One region of the Dorea acetigenes genome, then DNA from elsewhere that is predicted to be linked to it. Evidence: a T-box and tRNA genes for the amino acid it is inferred to sense, from the RefSeq annotation. Region 1 holds a T-box; the other regions hold tRNA genes.
What was found. A T-box is a leader RNA that pairs with one kind of tRNA and senses whether it is charged. The one in region 1 lies ahead of thrS (threonine--tRNA ligase), so its partner is inferred to be a tRNA-Thr.

Region 1 (4,119 bases):
GAAGAAAGATTTTGGAATCACACAAAAAGGTGAGTATGCTTCTCTTTATACACTGAGTAATAAAAAAGGAATGAAGATTGCGGTATCCGATTACGGAGCAACTCTTGTCAGTATCCTTACTGCCGATAAAGATGGAAGAATCCGTGATGTAGTACTTGGGTATGATGATGTGGCCGGCTATGAAAAGGGCGGTGCATTTTTTGGTGCAATTATCGGAAGGAATGCGAACCGCATCAAAGGAGCCTGCTTTACGATAAATGGAAAAACTTATGAGCTTACACAGAATAACTTTAAAAACAATCTGCACAGTGGGCTTGATTTCTACAGTAAGAGGATGTGGAAGGTAGAAGAAGCAGATGAAAAACATATTATGCTGACGCTTGACAGCCCGGATGGAGATCAGGGATATCCGGGAAAGGCACATATTGAAGTAACTTATACTCTGACGGATGAGAACGAAGTGACAATCCATTATCATGGGACAGCGGATGCGGATACCATTTTTAATATTACAAATCACAGCTATTTTAATCTGAATGGACATGAGTCCGGCGAGGTCCTCGGACAGAAGGTATGGATTGATGCTGATACGTTTACACCGTCAGATGAAGAAACTGTGCCGACGGGTGTGATTCTTCCGGTGGAAGGCACGCCTATGGATTTCAGATTGATGAAGACGCTGGGAAGAGATATAGAAGAGGATTATATTGACCTGAAGTTTGGCCGTGGCTATGACCGCAACTATGTATTGAATGGAGAAGGATTCCGTAAGGCGGCGGAGATGCTTGCAGAGGAAAGTGGGATCCGGATGGAGGTTTACACAGATCTTCCGGGCATGCAGCTTTACACAGCCAATTATGTCGAAGATGAAACCGGAAAAGGCGGCGCCCGGTATCACTGGCGCCACGGAGTTTGTTTTGAAACACAGTATTTTCCGGATGCAGTCAATAAGCCGCAGTTTCAAAGTCCTGTTGTAAAAGCAGGAGATGCATACGATACGACAACTACATTTAAATTTTACTAATATACAATAAAGCAGATGGGAAAGAAACGAAGGAAGAAAAGAAAATTGACGGCCAGACAGCGCCAGCAGGGAATGAGAAAGATCCAAAAAGCAGGTGTTTTTGTACTTGCTTCAGTATTTGCTATTCTTGTAGGTGTGAAGTTTGTAGTGCCGCTTTTCGCAAGCGATGAATATAAGGAGAATAACGGAGAGGCGATCAATGCGTTTCAGCCGGATATTGATGTGGAGCTGTTGACTGTGAATCCTTATTCCAGACCTGGCACTGAGACGAATAAGATTACCGGGATTGTTGTCCATTATACGGCAAATCCGGGGTCGACGGCTATGGACAACCGAAATTATTTTGAAGGGCTGAAGGACAGCCATGAGACGAAGGCAAGCAGTAATTTTGTAGTAGGGCTTGAAGGAGAGATTGTTCAATGTGTGCCGACCTGGGAGGTGGCCTATGCGTCCAATTCCAGAAATATAGATACGGTGTCTATCGAGTGCTGCCATCCTGATGAGACGGGAAGGTTCAATGATGCTACCTATCAGTCTATGGTAAAATTGTGTGCATGGCTTTGTATGAAGTTTGACCTGACGTCGGAAGATGTTATCCGTCATTACGATGTAACGGGGAAAAACTGCCCCAAATATTTTGTTGAAAATGAAGATGCTTTTGCCGCTTTTCGGGATGATATAACACAGGCAATAGAAAACACACCGTCAGAATAGGTGCTTTTCAGTTTATATCAGAATAGGTGCTTTTCAGTTTTTTGTTGACATTTTGGGACAGATTGTTATAATAAGAAATAGCTGATTAACAGTATAGAACATGAGAAAAGCCAAGACGGAAAAGAGTAGCTTGTGGGAGTTATCCAGAGAGAAGGGCGGAAGCTGGAAGCCTTTTATAACAGAACACAGGGGAAAACCATTCCTGAGCTGTGATGCTGAACAGATTTCAGTAAGCATTGCCGTAATTCCAGCGTTAAGGGATAGGATTTATGAGAATCCGAAGTGAAAAGTTAAGGTGGAACCGTGCAGATAATTGCACCCTTAGACAGGCGTGAGGCGTCTGTTTAAGGGTGTTTTTTATGGTATAGGAAGTTCTTACGTTCCTGTATCATAAAATGCTCCCCTTGCTTTGGAAAAATGGGTATAAGTTGAAAGGAGAAAGTAACATGAAAGTAAGCATGAAAGATGGTTCTGTACAGGACCTGACATTTGCAGATGAACTGGGACAGGAGGCGTTTCATCACACAACCTCTCATATCCTGGCACAGGCAGTAAAACGTCTGTATCCGGATACAAAATGTGCGATTGGGCCGGCAATTAAGGATGGATATTACTATGATTTTGAATTTAGTTTTCCATTTACCACAGAGCATTTGGAAGCAGTAGAAAAGGAAATGCGTAAAATTGTGAAGGAAGCGCTGCCGCTGGAGCGTTTTACTATGAACCGGCAGGAAGCAATCGATCTTATGAAAGAAAAGAATGAGCCATATAAGGTAGAGCTGATTGAGGATTTACCGGAGGATGCTGAGCTTAGTTTTTATAAGCAGGGAGAATATCTGGATCTCTGTGCAGGACCCCACGTATCAAATACAAGTGTTATAAAAGCGTTCAAACTTCAAAGTGTGGCAGGAGCTTACTGGAGAGGGGACGAGCACAGGCAGATGCTGACAAGAATTTATGGTACTTCTTTCCCGAAAGCGGCAGAATTGGAAGCATATCTGAAGCGCATGGAAGAGGCAAGACTCCGTGACCACAGAAAATTAGGAAAAGAACTTGGATTATTTGCCATCATGGACGAAGGGCCGGGATTCCCGTTCTTCCTCCCGAAAGGAATGGTTCTTAAAAATCTGCTGATTGATTATTGGAGAAAGCTGCATCAGAGAGAGGGATATGTTGAGATTTCTACGCCGATTATCCTGAGCAGACATCTGTGGGAGAACTCCGGACACTGGGATCATTATAAAGATAATATGTACACGACGGTCATTGATGACGAGGATTATGCGGTAAAACCAATGAACTGTCCGGGCGGTATGTTAGTGTATAAGGTAGAACCTCGCTCTTACAAGGATCTTCCGATGCGTGTGGGAGAGCTGGGACTGGTACACCGCCATGAGAAATCAGGACAGCTTCATGGTTTGATGCGTGTGCGCTGTTTTACACAGGATGATGCGCATATTTTTATGACGGAGGATCAGATCCGTGACGAAATCAAAGGTGTTGCAAGATTGATTGATGAAGTATATTCTAAGTTCGGATTCAAATATCATGTAGAGCTTTCTACAAGACCAGAAGACAGTATGGGAAGCGATGAAGACTGGGAGATGGCAACAGAAGGCTTGAGAGGCGCGTTGGATGAACTGGGCCTTGCTTATGTTGTAAATGAAGGCGACGGTGCATTTTATGGGCCGAAAATTGATTTCCATTTGGAGGATTCTATTGGAAGGACGTGGCAGTGCGGTACGATTCAGCTTGATTTCCAGATGCCTCAGAGATTTGACCTGGAGTATACGGGAGCAGACGGTGAGAAACATCGGCCGATTATGATTCATCGTGTAGCATTTGGCTCCATTGAGCGGTTCATCGGAATTCTGATTGAGCATTATGCAGGCAAATTCCCGACATGGCTGGCACCGGTTCAGGTAAAGGTGATGGCGGTATCTGAGAAATTTGCGGATTATGCACAGAAAATACAGGATGAGCTTATAGAGGCAGGCGTAAGAAGCGAAATTGATTTAAGAAATGAAAAATTGGGTTATAAGATTCGTGAAGCGCAGATGGAAAAGGTACCTTACATGGTAATCGTGGGAGAGAAGGAAGTAGAAGAAGGTACGATTTCTGTGAGAAAACGTGACGAGGGCGATATTGGAGGCATGAAGGCCGAAGAGCTGATCACGAGGATTAAAGCAGAAGTATAGAATGGTAAAAGGTATTTGAGTTAAGAAAATATAAGCACGGATGACAGAGTAAAATCTGTTTTCCGTGCTTATATTTATTAGTCTTCCTCTTCTTTTTGTACGCTGTAGGTCTGACGCTTCCTTGCCATCTCATCGCTCTCCAGATATTCGTCGTAGGTGGTGATTTTATCAATTAGTTTGCCG
Region 2 (4,119 bases), on a different contig from region 1:
TTCCAGATTATTATCTACATCCAGATATTCCACTTCACCCTCCGGATAATTATCAATCACCAGTTTGATCGGGTCTAAGACAGCCATCATCCTCGGCCGCTTCATCTTCAAATCTTCTCTGATACAATATTCAAGCATGGCATAATCAACAGACCCCTGTGCTTTAGAGACTCCGCAGAGTTCCACAAACATCCGGATAGATTCCGGCGTAAACCCTCTTCTTCTAAGCGCCGCAATAGATACCAGCCTGGGGTCGTCCCATCCATCTACAATTCCTTCCTGTACTAATTTCTTAATGTAACGCTTCCCGGTTACCACATTGGTCAGGTACATCTTCGCAAATTCAATCTGTCTCGGTGCCGGATCAAATTCACATTCCCGAACCACCCAGTCATACAACGGACGGTGATCCTCGAATTCCAGTGTACAGATAGAGTGAGTAATCTTTTCCACTGCGTCTTCTATCGGATGAGCAAAATCATACATCGGATAAATACACCACTTATCTCCCGTATTGTGATGACTCATATGAGCCACACGGTAAATAATCGGATCACGCATATTAATATTCGGCGACGCCATATCAATCTTTGCGCGGAGCACCTTCTCTCCATCCTGGTATTTCCCCGCTTTCATCTCTTCAAAAAGGCGGAGATTCTCCTCGACAGAACGATCACGGTAAGGACTGTCCTTTCCCGGCTCCTTCAGTGTGCCTCTATATTCCCGGATCTGTTCCGGACTTAAATCACACACATATGCCTTGCCTTTCTTAATCAACTTAACAGCACATTCATACATCACATCAAAATAATCAGATGCAAAATACAGATGCTCTTTAAAATCTGCCCCCAGCCATTCTACGTCCTTCTTAATCGACTCTACAAATTCCATATCCTCTTTCATCGGATTCGTATCATCGAACCGCAGATGAAAAGTCCCATTGTATTTCTCCGCAAGTCCTGAATTTAAAAGTATAGACTTTGCATGTCCGATATGCAGATAGCCGTTGGGTTCCGGCGGGAATCTGGTACATACCGTATCATAGACCCCCTCTGCCAGATCTTTATCTATTTCTTGTTCAATAAAATTTTTAGAAATAACTTCCTCTCCCATAGTATCCTCCTGAAACCATTCTCTAATCATTTTCTAATCTTATCATACTTCTAAAAATTCGACAACAGAATTATTTTCAAAATCCCATTGACAAACTACCCCTTTTTATTGTATATTAATCACGTTGCATATGATTTATGCATGCTGCCTTGGCTCAGTCGGTAGAGCGTCGCCTTGGTAAGGCGGAGGTCGGCGGTTCGATTCCGCTAGGCAGCTTAAAAAGGATAATCCTGTGGATTCAGTTTTTAAAACACTGTTCTTCCACAGGATTTTTCTTTTATTCTTAATGCCTGGCGTCGTCCTGTCCAATAATTTTTTCGGCCTTCGCCTTAATCCGCTGCAGCGCATTATCTACCGTTTTCGGGCTCTTATCCAAAAGCCTGGCAATGGTTTTATAATCTGTTCCCATCAGATGCAGGTAAAGAACCCTCTGCTCCAGATTGCTAAGTTGTTCTTCCAGTTCATTTTCCAGGCATTCCGCCGACTCCTTGCCCAACAGCACGAACTCGGGATTACTCTCAACTCCCGCTTCAATTGTATCCAATACCCTGGCATCCCCGCCGTCTTCTGTCTTCTCATATAGCGACACGTATGAATTAAGCGGAATATGCTTCTGTCTCTTAGAAGCCGTCACCGCACTGTACATCTGCCGGGTAATACAAAGTCTGGCAAAGCTGTAAAAGGACACCTTCTGATTCACATCATAGTCCTGCACCGCCTTAAAAAGCCCGATCATCCCCTCCTGAATCAAATCATCATTCTCGCCACCCAGAAGATACATCGCCTTTGCCTCTTTGCGTACAAGATTTTTATATTTATCCATAATGTAATCCATAATCTCTTTTTCGCCGTTCTGCAGACGGCGGATTAATTGTTCATCCGTCATCGTCTCATACTCTGACACTTTCTTCTTCATTATCCCTCCAGTCTCTGCCTCACAATCTCATATGCCAGTACTCCGGCAGCAACAGATGCATTCAGGGAATCAATATCTCCCCGCATGGGTATCCCCGCCACAAAATCGCAGGTTTCCTTCACAAGACGTCCTACTCCTTCTCCCTCACTGCCGATCACAAGTCCTATCGGTCCTTTCAGATTCAACCTGTACATAGACTCTCCGCCCATATCTGCACAGACAAACCAAAGTCCCCTTTCCTTCAGTTCCTCCATAGTTTTCACAAGGTTCGTTACCTTGGCAACCGGTGTATAATTCAGTGCTCCCGCAGACGTCTTCGCCACAGTAGCCGTAAGTCCCACTGCCCGGCGTTTCGGAATAATCACGCCATGCGCTCCGGCAAGATTAGCTGTACGGATAATAGCTCCCAGATTATGGGGATCTTCGATATTATCCAGCAAAATCAGAAAAGGATCTTCCCCTTTCTGTCTCGCAAGCTCCAACATATCTTCTACCTCTGCATATTCATAAGCCGCCGCAAAAGCAACCACTCCCTGATGCTTCCCCGTCTCAGAAAGCTGAGAAAGACGTTCTTTTTCTACAAACTGAATGATGGTATCGTGTTTTTTTGCCTCTCTGACAATGGTACGCACCGGTCCGTCCTGGCATCCATCAAGCACGAACAGCTTGTCAACCGGTTTCCCCGAGCGAAATGCCTCCAAAACCGCATTACGTCCTTCTATCACCAGACTTTTTCCTTCTGTAAGCTTCTCTTCCATGTCCAACTCCATTCTGCCCAATGACGGCACTTTATTCTTTCTCCCACTCTGTTTCCAGACTGTCTAACCCTATTTTAACCAAATCAAGCATTCTTTTCCACTCTTTTTTCAAATACAGATACCCCAGCAGAGACTCAAATCCCGTAGCCCTTCTATAATCTGTCAGCGACTGGTTTCTGGCAGGCGATACCGTCTTCGTATTCCTTCCCCTTTTATATACCAAATGCTCTTCTTCTGTCAGATGTTTCTGAATCTCACGCATCATCAAAGACTGCGCAGACGCCTGAACAATCCGGCTGGTCTCCTTATGCATTTTCTGAACCTGTTTATTACCCTGGTTCAACACAAGACTCTTAATAATCAAATCAAAAATGCAGTCTCCGATATATGCCAAAGCAAGAGGTGAATATGTTTTTATATCCACCTCCTGCATCTGGAATATTTCCTGCATATAAGAATCAAACTGCCATTCTATGCTTTTTTCCATTTTACTCCTTCACGGGTATCCAAAAGGACAATCCCCTTTGCTAATAATTCATCGCGGATTTCATCAGCTCTTGCGAAATTCTTCGCTTTCCTTGCTTCCTGGCGCTCTGCAATCAGCGCTTCAATGTCTTCCGCCAGCATTTCCTCTTTCTTATCTACAATCAAGCCAAGGACGTCTGTCAGCTTCACAATCAAGTCAAACAATTTCCGTGCGTATTCCCTGGAGCTTTCCTCTACCGCCGTTGTGTTGCAGAATTTCACCAAATCAAATACGGCTGCAATGGCGTCAGCAGTGTTGAAATCATCATCCATCGCCGCTTCATATTTCTCTACAAACTCTGCCGTCTTTGCAAATGTTTCCTTCTCTGCATCTGTCATTTCCTCTGTCTTCGCATTTTCCATGCGGTATTTCAAATTATCCACCGCATTGATAATACGCTCCAGACCGTTCTTCGATGCCTCCATCAGATCCGCACTGAAATTCAGCGGACTTCTGTAGTGGGCACTCAGCATAAAGAACCGAAGCACCTGAAGATCGTACTGTTCACTGATTTCACGCACAGTCCGGAAATTGCCGAGAGACTTGCTCATCTTATGGTTGTCGATATTCAAAAAAGCATTATGCATCCAGTATTTTGCAAATTCCTTTCCATTGGCAGCTTCACTCTGAGCAATTTCATTTTCATGATGAGGGAACACCAAATCCTCTCCTCCGGCATGGATATCAATCTGCTCGCCCAGATATTTCTTAGACATCACAGAACACTCAATATGCCATCCCGGGCGGCCTTCGCTCCACGGCGACTCCCACGCAGGCTCTCCTTCCTTCTTTGGCTTCCAAAGCAC
Region 3 (4,119 bases), 120 kb from region 1:
GACGAAGGCAGGACTTTTGAAGAAACAGATGGAATGATTACCAATGTTCCAGGTATCTGTCTGGTTACTTTCTATGCAGACTGTGTGCCCTTGTATTTCGTGGATCCGGTAAAAAAAGTAATTGGGTTAAGCCATTCCGGATGGCGGGGAACGGTTGGCAAGATGGCAAAAGTAACGGTGGAGCGTATGACCGAAGAATATGGAACGAGGCCGGAAGACATTGTTGCTGCTATTGGACCTTCCATTTGTCAGGACTGTTATGAAGTAAGTGAGGATGTTATTGCCCAGTTTCAGGAAAATTATGATAAGAAATATTGGGACAAGCTATATTATGCCAAAGGAAATGGCAAATATCAGCTAAATCTGTGGAAAGCAAATGAAATTAATTTTCTTGAGTCGGGAATTTTAAAAGAACATATAGCGGTAACCAATGTGTGCACATGCTGTAATCCGGATATATTATTTTCCCATAGAGTGCTTGGATGGGAGAGAGGAAATTTAAGCGCATTTCTTGCATTAAAAGAGAATAAAAGGAGTTAATCTTTATGGATACAACGGAAATTACGGAAGAAACAACAAAAGAGGTGAATGCTTTTTTACAGCAGCTCCAGAATCATTCGCCATCTCTTATCAATATGGGGATAAAAGTGGTAGTGTCCCTGGTAGTATTTTTTGTTGGGCGAATTCTCATTAATTGGTTTCGCAGGATTGTCAGAAAGGCTTTTGAGCGCTCTAAGATAGATGTAGGCGTGGCGCAATTTATTGATTCTTTATTAAAAATTGTTTTGTATGTGCTTTTGATTATTTCTATAGCTACGAATTTGGGAGTTGATACGGCGTCGGTTGCAGCGGTTATAGCATCTGCAGGTGTGGCAATTGGTCTTGCCCTGCAGGGAAGCTTGTCAAATTTTGCTGGTGGTGTGTTGATTTTATTGCTGAAACCTTTTGTTGTGGGCGATTATATTATTGAGGATACTTGTAAGAATGAGGGTACGGTAAAAGAAATACAGCTTTTTTATACAAAGCTTACTACAATTGACAACAGAACAATTGTTATTCCGAACGGCACGCTGGCGAATAACAGTTTGACAAATGTGACAGATAAGGATGAGCGGAGGCTGGATCTTAAAATAGGTATTTCCTACGAAGCGGATTTGAAAGAAGCTAAAAAAATTATTGCAAAGCTTTTGGAGAAGGAAGCAAGAATCAGGACAGACAAGGAAATTTTAATTTTTGTAGACGAATTGGCGGCAAGTGCAGTGGTGTTGGGAGTGCGTGCCTGGGTGAAGACAGAAGATTTTTGGGACGTAAAATGGAAATTTCTGGAAGATGTAAAGCAGGAAATGGATTCTGCGGGAATCGAAATTCCTTATCAGCAGGTGGCAGTCCATATGTGTCAGCCGACAGAAAAGTAAAAAAAGAAGTCCTTCAAGGACTTCTTTCTAAGCTGGAAATCGGACTTGAACCGACGACCCCTTCATTACGAGTGAAGTGCTCTACCAACTGAGCTATTCCAGCAAAGCAGTTACTTTGTAACAGCCACAAATACTATTATATATATTTTTCGGAAATTTGCAACAACTTTTTGAAAAAAATTGCAGCAATGTGATATGAGATAAAAATATGGGAGGAATAATATGCTGGTTACAAGACAGATGCTTTTTCCGCTTGCATTTTATAAAAAGGCAAAGTTTCATGGAAGCAGGGGAAAAATGAATTATCGGATTGAAAAAATAGAGGAGAATGAGGAAGAAAAATTCTTACTGACAGTCTGGGAGGGACCGGAATGTTATGATGTGACAAAATCAGAAAAAAAGGTTTCAAAATATCCGTTTAGTGATGCGGGGATGGAAGAAATCGTAAAATATCTGAATGAGATATAACATTTAAAATGACAGGGCAGAACACTTGCATGTCCTGCCCCGAATGGATGAATCGACAGTTAATCGTAAATAGATTCTTCTTCCCAGGAGATGATTTCCCCTGTTGAAGCGTCAATTTCAAATTCGTATTCCCGGTCTCCATGATAAATAGAACCTTCATAAATCTGGCGCCCGTCATCCCAGTCTGCATGTATGCGGATATTTTGTTCCGTTGCACCGTTTACTTTCGCGAGTGCAGTTTTTTTTGCTTCCTCTTCACTGACTGCTGCGGAACTGTTCTGAGAGTTGTTTTCGGCCTGTGTGTTTTCCGTATAAAAATCGTTTTCAATTTCCATGTCTTTACTTACAATTTCTCCGGTGGAAGCAAGAATGCTATAGTCATATTCCTGGCTGCCGGCGTAAAATTCCACTTCATATTCCAGAATGCCATCGTCTTTTTCTAATTTTACACGGATATGGCTGACGTCGTTTTCAGACACACCCGCATCTTCCAGAGCAATTGTTTTGGCTTCTTCCTCGCTTAAGGCAGCGTCCGACGATATGTTTTCGGTAGTGGTACCGTCAGAACTTTTTGTCTGTGAAGCAGTATTTTGCTGAGGCTGAATGCCGCTGTTTCCTTTATTTGCGTTACAGCCGGCTGTTATAACGGATATTCCAAGTATGCTGATAAAAAGTAAAATTTTTTTATTCATAGAATCTGTCCTCCTTTTGTTTTCTTGAGCTTAGTATATATTACAAATATTAAAGAAACATTAAATATCCATTTTTTTTGGAAATTTTATTGTAAATATGGTTCCCCGATTTACTTGGCTGTCTACGGAAATAGAACCATTATGGATGCCTACCATCCATTTTACCATGGACAGCCCCAGACCGGAGCTTCCGGAATCTTTTTTCTCTCTGGAAGGATTTACCTGGTAAAAGCGTTCCCATATTTTATCCAGTTTATCCTTTTCCATGCCAATTCCATTATCCTGTATTACTATTTGTATTTCCTGATTCTGTTCTTTCAGTGACACATGGATCCATCCGTTTTCCCGTCCATATATGACCGCATTTTGCAGTAAATTCACGAAAATACGCATTAGCATGGTTTCATCAGCCAGCATTTTGATGTGTGGTTCTTCAATATCTGTGGAGATAGAGATTCCCTTTTCACCGGCAGATGTTTGCATTTCCAGAATGGTTATTTCCAGAAGTTCGCTGATATCCAGCATTTCCAGATTTGGTTTTATTTTTCCGCGGTCTGCCCGTGCCAGTGTCAGGAGCTGAGAGATAAGTGATGACATTCTCTTTGCCTGACGGAATATGACGGTAAGGCTTTCGCGTGCATCTTCCAGGGTAGCTGCATTTTTCAATGCATATTCGCTTTGCGCAAGGATTACGGAAGTCGGCGTTCTTAATTCATGAGAGGCATCGGAAGTGAACTGCTTTTCCCGTTCAAAGGATTCTTCCAGACGATCTAACATATAATCAAAAGTCTCGCCTAATTGATAGATTTCATCTTTGCCATTCCCTAATTCGATACGTTTAGACAGGTCGCCGCCATGGGCGATTTCTTCTGCTGTCTTCCGGATTCGTTCGACCGGACGGAAAGCGCGTTTTGTTATATAATATCCACCCAGCGCAATAAAACCTGTCAATACGGGCAGCGCGACTGCAGTCAGTCGAATCATGATTCCGAAGTTGGATTCTGCTTCGGTCTTTGAAATAACACCCCGTATCCAGAATCCCTGTTCTTCCTGTATGGTGTAAATATCGTAAATCAGATAATGAGTTCCCTGTATAGTACTTTCCTGAATCTGATCTTCGTAGAAAAAGGGGGTTTCTTCTATGGGAACCTGCGTAGGAAGGTGCCCAAAAAGCAGGATTCCCTCTGCGTCATAAATGGAGAGATAGACTCCATCCCGGAAAAAATCCAAATCGTCATCAATTTCAAGGCGTCCGTCTTCGTATTCCAGTTCGGATACGGAATCATTGACAGCAGAACGAAGTTTCCCGGATAAGGATTGCAGCATTTGGCTGTTTCCAACAGAGAACAGTATTATCTGTATCAAAATCACCAGAATTGTCATAAAAAGTGTGTACCATAATGTAACTTTTCGCTTGATTGACCATTTCTTCATTTTCTAGTCCTTTACTTTTAAAACGTAGCCTGATCCACGGATTGTATGGATTAATTTTGGCTCATATGCATCATCGATTTTTTTCCTTAAATAACGAATATAAACATCTA

Region 2: it encodes a tRNA-Thr, which carries the amino acid that the T-box ahead of thrS (threonine--tRNA ligase) is inferred to sense. The anticodon was not compared.
Region 3: it encodes a tRNA-Thr, which carries the amino acid that the T-box ahead of thrS (threonine--tRNA ligase) is inferred to sense. The anticodon was not compared.

The regions. Positions count from the first base shown of each region.
Region 1 covers NZ_JAOQJU010000002.1:332,750-336,868, reverse strand. Annotated here, with positions in the region: gene OCV99_RS04120 (aldose epimerase family protein) at 1-1,024, shown strand, start outside; gene OCV99_RS04115 (peptidoglycan recognition protein family protein) at 1,070-1,738, shown strand; T-box leader at 1,842-2,064, shown strand; gene thrS (threonine--tRNA ligase) at 2,185-3,936, shown strand; gene OCV99_RS04105 (ABC-F family ATP-binding cassette domain-containing protein) at 4,014-4,119, opposite strand, start outside.
Region 2 covers NZ_JAOQJU010000007.1:70,636-74,754, forward strand. Annotated here, with positions in the region: gene OCV99_RS08060 (glutamine--tRNA ligase/YqeY domain fusion protein) at 1-1,113, opposite strand, end outside; tRNA gene OCV99_RS08065 (tRNA-Thr) at 1,257-1,329, shown strand; gene sigH (RNA polymerase sporulation sigma factor SigH) at 1,397-2,017, opposite strand; gene rlmB (23S rRNA (guanosine(2251)-2'-O)-methyltransferase RlmB) at 2,029-2,787, opposite strand; gene OCV99_RS08080 (Mini-ribonuclease 3) at 2,819-3,274, opposite strand; gene cysS (cysteine--tRNA ligase) at 3,259-4,119, opposite strand, start outside.
Region 3 covers NZ_JAOQJU010000002.1:214,961-219,079, reverse strand. Annotated here, with positions in the region: gene pgeF (peptidoglycan editing factor PgeF) at 1-540, shown strand, start outside; gene OCV99_RS03430 (mechanosensitive ion channel family protein) at 546-1,415, shown strand; tRNA gene OCV99_RS03425 (tRNA-Thr) at 1,446-1,518, opposite strand; gene OCV99_RS03420 (hypothetical protein) at 1,638-1,883, shown strand; gene OCV99_RS03415 (PepSY domain-containing protein) at 1,943-2,575, opposite strand; gene OCV99_RS03410 (sensor histidine kinase) at 2,636-4,009, opposite strand; gene OCV99_RS03405 (response regulator transcription factor) at 4,013-4,119, opposite strand, start outside.